Regions from separate parts of the Amycolatopsis sp. cmx-11-12 genome, predicted to be linked through region 2. Evidence: riboswitches for the same ligand, from Rfam matches in the RefSeq annotation. Region 2 holds a riboswitch; each other region holds the start of a gene.
What was found. A riboswitch is a leader RNA that binds a small molecule or an ion and turns the genes downstream of it on or off. The one in region 2 is predicted to bind S-adenosylmethionine.

Region 1 (3,266 bases), on a different contig from region 2:
TGCTGCTGCTCGCCCGGCCGTTGTCGGTGGTGCTGTCGGCGCTGCCGTTCAAGATCCCCTGGCGAGAACAGGTGTTCTTATCCTGGGCAGGGTTGCGCGGGGCGGTCCCGATCGTGCTCGCGCTGATCCCGCTGTCGTCCGGGGTGCCCGGCGCACAGGAGCTGGTCGACGCGGTGTTCGTGCTGGTCATCGTGCTGACCCTGCTTCAAGGGGCGACACTGACCCCGCTCGCGCGAGTGCTCGGGCTGGCTCAGCACGCCGAAGCGCACGAGATCGACGTCGACTCCGCGCCGCTCGACGAGATGGGCGCCGAACTCCTCCAGGTCCGGATCAACTCCGGATCGAAGATGCACGGCGTCTACCTGGCCGAACTGCGGCTTCCGGCGGGGGCGACGATCAGCCTGCTCGTCCGTGACGGCACCGGCTTCACGCCCAACAAGAACACCCGGCTCCAGGAACGTGATCAGTTACTCGTCGTGACCACCTCCGACGTGCGTGACGCGGCCGAACGACGCCTGCGGGCCGTCGACCGGGCCGGTCGCCTCGCCAGGTGGAAGGGCGAATCCGGCCAGTAGGTCACGAACCGGCACCAGCTGTTCGTCGGTTGATCTCAGAAAATTCTTCCTTTTTGTACTCCGTTTGGATTACTTTCCCCGCAACCTCCTCAGTCGAATGGGTGAGTGTCACGGGGTAAGGAGTACGCAAGGTGACGAAACTTCCTGCACGGTTCGCCGGTCTGGGGGCCGCGGCCGCACTCGTCGGAGTGGTTCTGTCCGCCCCGGTGGCCTCCGCGGCCGGTGCCTTCCCGGCGTTCGGCTTGCCGTTCGACACGGGCCAGTCTGTCTACTCGGCGGGGATCTACTCGGACAACGGGAACTCCGGCGTGAAGAACGCCATCGACTTCAGCCCTGGCGACGAGATCGTTCGTGCCACGCTGGCGGGCACGGTCCGGATCCAGCACTGCGACGGCGGCGACTGGGTGACCATCGACCACACGGACGGCTGGCGGACCGGGTACTACCACCTGGAGGGCATTTCGGTCACCGACGGCCAGCGGGTCGCTCCGGGCGACGCCCTCGGCCGGACCGGCAACGCGCTGCCCTGCGGCGGCAGCAGCACCGGCGCCCACGTGCACTTCACCCTGTGGACGTTGCCCGCGGCCGCGGCCAACGGCGGCGACTCGCGTGACTTCGGCGTCGGCGCGGGCAACTGGAACGGCGTGTCCTACGACGAGCTCTCGACCAAGGTCGCCGACGCACACGGCGAGGCTGTCGATGGCAAGACCTTCGGCGGCTGGCAGTTCACCGCGGGCACCGATCAGTACTCGGGTACGGCCACCGAGGTCTCGTCCCGCGCGACCATCCCCCTGCCCGGCCGATTCCGCGCCTGACCTCCCGCAATTCGGCACCTCATTGCGAAGGTTCGCGACCCGGACCATCGCAACCAGGTGCCGAATTGCGTGGGTTCTCTTCGGTTGCGTAATGCGTGACCGGCGTCTCAACATGTGGGCAAGGGGTGGCTCGATCGCCGGTGTATCGGCTAACTTCGTTCGTAGGTCACGAGTGTCAGCGTCAAGCCCCGGCTAGCTGACCGGCAACCCTCCTTCCGCGGTGGGGTGCCCCGGGTGAGGACCTGGCTCGTCGCGCGGTGCGACGGGCAAGCGCGGGATCCTCGTCGGGTCCCCTGGCCCGGAGGATGACGATGACTCTCGCTCTCGAACGCACCAGCACCCCCGCCACTGTCGCGGAAACCGTTGTCACACACGAAATCCCGACGGTCGCGTGCGCCGATCTGCGGGTTCCGCTGGTCACCGGCGGCGACATCGCGTACGCCAACCTCGATCACGCGGCGAGCGCCCCCTGTCTGGACAAGGTGCGCGACGCGGTCGACGAATTCCTGCCCTGGTACGCCAGCGTCCACCGCGGCGCCGGATTCGCTTCGCAGGTCTCCACCAAACTTTACGAGCGCACGCGGGGAATCCTGCGGAACTTCGTCGACGCGCGGTCGACCGACACCGTCGTGTTCACCCGCAACACCACCGATTCCTTCAACCTTCTCGCGCGCAGCCTGCCGAAACACACGTCGGTCGTCGTGTTCGACACCGACCACCACGCCGCGCTGCTGCCGTGGAAGGGCCCGAACGTCCGCCGGATCCAGACACCTCGCACGCGCCTCGCCGCGGTGTCCGCTGTGGACGAAGCGCTCGCCGACTGCCCGCAGGGCACCCGGCTGGTCGTCATCACCGGCGCGTCCAACGTGACCGGGGAACTGTTGCCGGTCAAGGAGATCGCCGCCGTCGCGCGACGGCACGGCGCCCGGATCGCCCTCGACGCCGCGCAACTCGCGCCGCACCGCAAGATCTCCGTGCGCAAACTGGACGTCGACTACATCGCGCTGTCGGGCCACAAGTTGTACGCCCCCTTCGGTGCCGGCGCGCTGATCGGCCGCGCCGACTGGCTGCGCGCCGCCCAGCCGTACCTCGCCGGTGGCGGCGCGACGAAGCTCGTCACCCGCGACTCCGAAGACCTCGGCGTGGTCTGGAACGCCGGTGCGGAGCGGCACGAAGCCGGTTCCCCCAACACCGTCGGCGTCTACGCGCTCGGTGTCGCCTGCGAGACGCTGGCCGGGAACTGGGACGCCATCGTCGCCCACGAGGACGAACTGCTGGCGCGGCTGCGTCGCGGGCTCGCCGGCATCCCCGGTTTCGCCGAACTGCGGCTGTTCGACGCGCCGGTCGACCGGGTCGGCACGCTCAGCTTCGTCGTCGACGGCTTCGAGCCCGGCTGGCTCGCCGCGGTCCTGTCCGCGGAGTACGGCATCGGCGTGCGGGACGGCGCGTTCTGCGCGCATATCGCCACCAAACGGCTCATCTCCGCCGCCGGTTCGACCGGCCAGCAGGCCGTCCGGGTCAGCCTCGGCCTCGGTAGCACCACCGAGCACGTGGACCGGGTCGTCCTGGCACTGCGCCAGATCGTCGCCCGCGGCGCCCGCTGGCAGTACGAGAAGCCGGAGGGCCGCTGGGTGCCGGAGAACGATCCGCGGGAACTTCCCCCGTTCTGCGCCTGACCCACTACCCTCACCCCGCATGGGGAACGAGCGACCGCGTTACTGGTTTCCGCTGGCGTTGCTGGGATTCGCTCAGCTAGTCGTGGTGGCTTTGGCCGTGGGCGCGCGCCGCTCCGAGGGGTGGGTCGGCTACTCGCCTAACAACACGATCGTGAACATCACGGTCTCCGGCGTGGGCAGGAACGACAACTGGCTGTCCG
Region 2 (3,266 bases):
TCTGCACGCCGACCACATCGGCGGTCTCGAATCCGTCTTCGAGGGCCGGTCGGTCGGCGCGGTCGCCGTGGGCCCGGGCCGGGCTCCTGCGTGGGCGTGGCAGCAGGTCGCCGACGAGACCGCGCGCCGCGGGATTCCCTTGCTGGAGTTGGGGATCGGGCAACGGCTGGACTGGCCGGGACTGTCGTTGGAGGTACTGGGGCCGCGTTATGTCACTCGGCGATCGGTCCTCGAACAGGACGGCACGGTGATCAACAACGGTTCCGTCGTCCTGCGGGCCGGGACGCCCGCGGGCCGGATGCTGCTGACCGGCGACGTCGAACTCGCCGCGCAGGCGGACCTGATGGCCGAGGGTGCCGATCTGCGTGCCGAGGTCCTGAAGGTCCCGCATCACGGAAGTCGTTACACGGCACCGGATTTCCTCAACACCGTCGCACCACGCGCCGCGTTGGTGAGTGTCGGTGCCGGAAACAACTATGGTCACCCGAACAAGTCCACTTTGGACAATCTGACGGCTGTCGGCGCTTCGATCGCCAGAACCGACACGGACGGCGACACCGCGGTCGTCACCGACGCGCGAGGCCTCGCCCTGGTGCGCCGGGGTGAGCCCCGCGGCCCGCCTCGTTCTTGAGGCGGGCCGGCGGGAACTCAGATGCCGAGTGCCTCGCGGACCGCGTCGGCCGAGGCGCCGACGGTCGCCTTCGGGCCGACCTTGTCCTCGATGGCGTCGAGCGTTTTGAGGCCGTCACCGGTGATCAGCAGGACGATCTCCTCGTCCGGGTTGAGCTTGCCAGTCTCGATGAGCTTCTTGGCCGTCGCCACGGTGACCCCACCGGCGGTCTCGGTGAAGATGCCTTCGGTACGGGCGAGCAGCCGGATACCTTCGACGACCTCTTCGTCGGTGACGTCTTCGATCGCGCCACCGGTGCGGTTGACCACGTCGAGGGCATACGGGCCGTCGGCCGGGTTGCCGATCGCCAGCGACTTGGCGATCGTGTCCGGCTTGACCGGCTGGACGACGTCGTGGCCCGCGCGGAACGCCGCCGAGACAGGGGAGCAGCCGGTGGCCTGCGCACCGAACACCTTGTACGGCGTTTCGTCGACGAGGCCGAGCTGTCCGAACTCGCGGAAACCCTTGTCCACCTTGGTGAGCTGGGAACCGGAGGCGATTGGCGCCACGATCTGCGAGGGAAGCCGCCAGCCGAGCTGCTCGGCGACCTCGAAGGCCAGCGTCTTGGAGCCCTCCGAGTAGTAGGGCCGGACGTTCACGTTGACGAACGCCCAGCTCTCCTGCTCGGCGGCGAGCTGGGTGGCGACCCGGTTCACGTCGTCGTAGTTGCCGTCGACCGCGATCAGGTCCCCGTCGTACACGGCGGTGGTGAGGATCTTGGCGCGCTCGAGGCTCTTCGGGATCAGCACGACCGACCGCCAGCCGGCGCGGGCGGCCGCGGCGGCGACCGCGTTGGCCAGGTTGCCGGTCGACGGACAGGCGAGCACCTCGAACCCGAACTCGCGCGCGGCGGCCAGTGCGACGGCGACCACGCGGTCCTTGAACGAGTGGGTCGGGTTGCCGGTGTCGTCCTTGACCCAGAGCTTCTTGACGCCCAACGCTTTCGCGAGCCTGTCGGCCTGGACGAGCCGGGTGGAGCCGGGTTCGGTGTTGGGGATTTCTTCGACGTTCGAGGGAACGGGAAGGAGTTTCTTGTAGCGCCAGATGTTCTTCGGCCCGGCTTCGATGTCCTCGCGGCGCACGCGGCCGAAGTCGTAGGCGACCTCGAGCGGCGAGAAGTCCTCGGCGGAAACGAATTCGGGGGCGAGCGGCTGCCGGTGTCCCTCTTCCTTCGACACCAGTTCGACGGCCGGTCCGAGATCCGGGGTCTTGGTGGTGGAGGTCGTACCGAGGGTTGCGGTCATCGCGAGGTCCTTTCCTCATCTGCCCCGCCATGGCGGGCCGGAATTGGCACCGTGTTCGTCAGCTACCCCGCGATCGCGGGATGACAGGCTGACGCCGGTTGCCGGGGCTTCATCGGGCCGTTCCCTCTGCCCCTCTGGATGAGCGGTATTCGATTGTCGGCACGCGTGTCATCGCGTCGCCTCGCCAACACCGTACGACATGGGGCTCGCGTGGGGCCACCGTGCCCACAACACATCACCGGACAAAGCACACGAGTGGAGGAGTGGCAGGATCGTCACCGTGACGACGCAAGGTTCCGCCCCATCGCCGCTGGTCCTGGTTCTCGGTGAGGAAGAGCTGCTGATCGAACGCGCGATCCGCGGCGCTTCGGACGCGGCCAAAGCGGCCGATCCGACGGCGGACCTCAGCCGGATCAGAGTGTCGGACCTCACAGTCCCCGCACTCGCGGAGATGGTCAGCCCCTCGCTGTTCGCCGAGGGCAGGGTGATCGTCCTCGAATCCGCGCACGACATCTCGCAGGAGCTCGCCGACGGGGTGATGGCCTACGTCAAGGCACCCGCCGACGGCATCGTGCTCGTCGTCGTGCACAGCGGAGGTGGCCGGAGCAAGGCCGCGAAGGCGCTTCCCGCGGCCTTGAAGAAGGCCGGGGCGGAGGTCGTCGAGTGCCCGAAACTGACCAAGCCCGCCGAGCGGGAATCCTTTGTCCGCAACGAGGTCCGCCGGGTCGGCGGGAAGATCGACGGTGCCGCCGTGCTCGCGCTGATCGACGCCGTCGGCTCGGATCTGCGCGAGTTGTCGTCGGCCGCGACACAGCTCGTCGCGGACGCCGGGGGAACGGTCGACGAGCAGGCGGTCCGCCGCTACCACCGGGGCCGCGCGGACGTGAACGGGTTCGCCGTCGCAGAGAAGGCCGTGGCCGGGGACATGGCGGCGGCCCTGGAGTCATTGCGCTGGGCGATGCAGCTGGGTGTTCCGTACGTGCTGGTCGCGGACGCTCTCGCCGACGCTGTCCGGACGATCGCGCGGGTTTCCGGCGCCGGTCGCGGCAATCCGAACCAGATGGCGGGCGAGCTGGGGATGCCGCCGTGGAAGGTGCGCAAGGCGCAGGGGCAGGCCCGCGGCTGGGGGCAGGACGGTCTCGCCACCGCGATGCGGGTCGTGGCCCGGCTCAACGCCGAGGTCAAGGGTGTCGCGGCCGACCCGGAGTACGCGCTGGAACGCGCCGTCCTTGAAGTCGTCGCTGCTCACGGCACAAGCCGCTGAACATGGCGAAGGGCCCCGGTGACTCGCGTCGCCGGGGCCCTTCGAAAGCAGATCAGAGAGAGTTCGCGCGCTTCGCGAGCGCGGACTT
Region 3 (3,266 bases), on a different contig from region 2:
CGACGGGTGGAGTCAAGGTCCCGTCGCGCGCCCGTCTCGAGTTCAGTGCGAGTGCTCGAGCAGCCACCTTCTTCGCTTCGGCTCGGGGAACCCGGGCCACGTGCTCGTAGAAGACGGCGATCGAGTTGTACCCGAAGAGCTCTCGGACACCGCGTGACTCGATCTCGGCCAGGATCTGGCCGACTTCGGCGACAAGGCGTCGCCCTTCGTGTAGCCGTGTCTGCAACTCGTCGAGAAGCAGTTCGGCGTCACCTTCCGGCAGGTTGAGCGGGAAGGCCTTGGGAATGTTTGTGCTGGTCATCCCTCGATTGTCGAGGCAGATTCGAACTAATGCACGGTATCGATCGGGTGGATCATGATCACGCTCCGGCGGTGCGAACTTGCTCCGATCACTCTGGCGTATGACACGGGTCAGCTCGGAGAATCCGTAAGGATGGCGCGGGCGGGTCGCGGTCCATCGGAGCCCGGCTCGGTCCTCGGGGTCGGGCTGGTCGTCCACCGGCCAATCGCGGCTTATGAAGGCTGGTTACGATCGTCGAGTGACTGAATTGCTCGGGCCTGCGGAGATCAGGGCGCTGGCGGCCGAGCTGGATGTACGGCCGACCAAGAAGCTCGGCCAGAATTTCGTGCACGATCCCAACACGGTGCGCCGGATCGTCGACCTTTCGGGCGTCGGCGAAGGTGACGTCGTACTGGAAGTCGGGCCGGGGCTTGGCTCGCTGACACTCGGACTGCTCGCGACCGGTGCCGAGGTCGTCGCGGTCGAAATCGATCCTGTGCTGGCCGGGCGGCTCCCGAACACCGTGGCCGAACGCGGTGGGGGCGAAAGGCTGACGGTCGTCGGGGCGGACGCTCTGCGGATCACGGTGGACGACCTGCCTCAACGGCCGACGGCACTCGTCGCGAATCTGCCGTACAACGTCGCCGTTCCCGTCGTGCTTCATCTGCTCGCCGAGCTGCCGTCGCTGACCAGCGGTCTTGTAATGGTCCAGACTGAAGTCGCCGACCGGATGGCGGCCGGCCCGGGTAGCCGGACTTACGGAGTGCCCAGCGTCAAGCTCGCGTGGTACGGAAAGACACGCAAGGTCGCCGCGGTACCTCGCTCGGTGTTCTGGCCTGTTCCCAACGTGGATTCGGCCCTGGTCGCTTTCGAGCGAGGCGAAGTGGTGTCGTCAGTGAACAGAGAGCGGCTGTTCTCCGTGGTCGATGCGGCCTTCTCGCAGCGGCGAAAGACGCTGCGGGCGGCGTTGGCGTCATGGGCCGGTTCCGCCGAACGCGCGGGAGAGTTGCTCGAAAAGGCGGGTGTCGACCCCAAGACCCGCGGTGAGCAGTTGGATGTCCACCAGTTCGCCCGTATCGCGGCGGCAACCGACTGACCGACGTCGCGGGTGTGATCGGCACCGCGCGGTCGAGTGCCGGCCGAGGTCAGCACGACAGCGTAAACCTCTTCTCGATCTACCTGGTCAAACCTGTATTAGCAGGCAGTGGCACTGATGAGGCCTAGGATCTCAGCTGCATTCTCATAATGTGGGCAGCCGATCCTGTATCGTGGACGCGACCAGACGTGTGATCTGCGCCTACGCGCTTGCTTTCATCTAGTGGGATCGGTTTTACTCAGTGAGCCATCCCGAGCGACTGAGAGACCTGGCTCGCCGAAGTCGCAGCAACCACCCTCAACAGGGCAGGTGCTACCGCCAGGACCGATGGAGGCTGTGCCTAATGAACAGGGTCACCCACCCGCTCCTGCTGACCAGGCGACGTGTAGTCGACGAAGGTCGCCGCACGGTAAGTGCGTGTCGACGCTCCACCGTTACTGCCTGAGTCTTTCCCTTACCTCTGAAGCCCGTCCGTTCTGGACGGTCACTCGGTGACGGTTGGCGCGCTCGAAAGAAGCAGCGCCCCATTTGCATGGAGCCTTTCGTGATCACTGTCGAAAACCTGTCCAAGTCCTTTCCCCTCAACGGAAATCCCGTCGTCGCCCTGCGCGATGTCAGCGTGGACATCCAAGCCGGCTCGCTGTTCGGAGTCGTCGGTCCGGCCGGCTCCGGCAAGTCGACCCTCGCTCGTTGCATCGGACTTCAGGAGCGCCCGGACCGGGGCGTCGTCCGCCTCGACGGCCTCAACACCGGGACCCTTGACGGCCGCCGCCTGCGGGAAGTCCGCCGGCAGGTCGGTGTCGTGAGTACCAAGCCGGAGTTGCTCGCCGAACGCACCATCGCCGGCAACATCGCGTCGCCGCTCGAACAGCTCGGCCTCGACGGACCGCAGCGCCGTAACCGGGTCGGCAACCTGCTCGACCTGGTCGGACTCACTCCGCGAGCGGGGCAGCGGCCGGGTGACCTGACCGAGGGGCAGCTGCGCCGAGTGGCCATCGCCAAGGCTCTGGCGGCCGGGCCGTCCGTGCTCTTGGCCGACGATCCGACCGCGGGTGTCCAGCCCGAGGAATCCGGTGCGGTCCTGACCGTGCTCGACCGTGCGCGCGCCGAGCTCGGAGTCACTGTGCTGCTCACCACTCCTGACGCCGGTGTGGTTCGCCGTGTCTGCGATGACGTCGCGGTTCTCGAGGCCGGGGTGATCATCGAACGTGGCACCGTGCTCGACTTGGTCTCTGACCCGACCAGCCGGACCGCGCAGGCGCTGCTGCCCTCGATCGAGACCGGCCGGGCGCAGGCGTCGAAGTACGACCGCGCGGTGGACGTCGTGCTTGTCGGTTTCGCATCGGTCGGTGCGCTGCTGCCCGAGGCCGCAGGTCGCTTCGACGTCGAACTCGCCACCATCGGAGGCGGTCTGACCCGGATCGGCGACACGCCGGTCGGCAGGTTCCGACTCGGTGTGCGCGGTGAGCGTGCGGATGCCGCGCTCGCCTGGATCGCCGAACGCGGCGGCCACGTGACCCACCCGGTCCGCGGCCCGCAGGGCGTCGCTGCCTGATCCTCCACGACCGGGCCGCCCGGGACGAAATCCGTCCAGGGCGGCCCTTTCGTGTCGGACTCGTCCTGTTCTCTTTTCTCCTGGTGGCAGCACAAGTGGAGCGGCCACGTAGGCTTGACTCGTGCTCGCCGTCGTACCGCCCCCAGTAACCGTCAGGGTTCCCGCCAAGGTCAACCTGCACCTGTCGGTCGGTGACGTACGCCCGGACGGATACCACGAGCTGGTGACCGTGTTCCAGGCGCTTTCTCTCACTGACGAGGTGACCGTCGCGGTCACCGAGGACCCGGGCGTCGAGGTCTACGGCGAAGGGGAAGGTTCCGTACCGACCGGGGCCA

Region 1: another riboswitch for S-adenosylmethionine. It lies ahead of ACLARN_RS26440 (aminotransferase class V-fold PLP-dependent enzyme); the one in region 2 lies ahead of thrC (threonine synthase).
Region 3: another riboswitch for S-adenosylmethionine. It lies ahead of ACLARN_RS07905 (methionine ABC transporter ATP-binding protein); the one in region 2 lies ahead of thrC (threonine synthase).

Annotation. Positions count from the first base shown of each region.
Region 1 covers NZ_JADNQM010000021.1:65,487-68,752, reverse strand. The annotation lists gene ACLARN_RS26450 (potassium/proton antiporter) at 1-575, shown strand, start outside; gene ACLARN_RS26445 (M23 family metallopeptidase) at 707-1,390, shown strand; SAM riboswitch class IV at 1,555-1,669, shown strand; gene ACLARN_RS26440 (aminotransferase class V-fold PLP-dependent enzyme) at 1,702-3,066, shown strand; gene ACLARN_RS26435 (hypothetical protein) at 3,086-3,266, shown strand, end outside.
Region 2 covers NZ_JADNQM010000043.1:22,950-26,215, reverse strand. The annotation lists gene ACLARN_RS37775 (ComEC/Rec2 family competence protein) at 1-631, shown strand, start outside; gene thrC (threonine synthase) at 649-1,914, opposite strand; SAM riboswitch class I at 1,927-2,059, opposite strand; gene holA (DNA polymerase III subunit delta) at 2,195-3,178, shown strand; gene rpsT (30S ribosomal protein S20) at 3,231-3,266, opposite strand, start outside.
Region 3 covers NZ_JADNQM010000004.1:285,373-288,638, reverse strand. The annotation lists gene ACLARN_RS07915 (DUF222 domain-containing protein) at 1-301, opposite strand, end outside; gene rsmA (16S rRNA (adenine(1518)-N(6)/adenine(1519)-N(6))-dimethyltransferase RsmA) at 540-1,376, shown strand; SAM riboswitch class I at 1,620-1,710, shown strand; gene ACLARN_RS07905 (methionine ABC transporter ATP-binding protein) at 1,921-2,931, shown strand; gene ACLARN_RS07900 (4-(cytidine 5'-diphospho)-2-C-methyl-D-erythritol kinase) at 3,053-3,266, shown strand, end outside.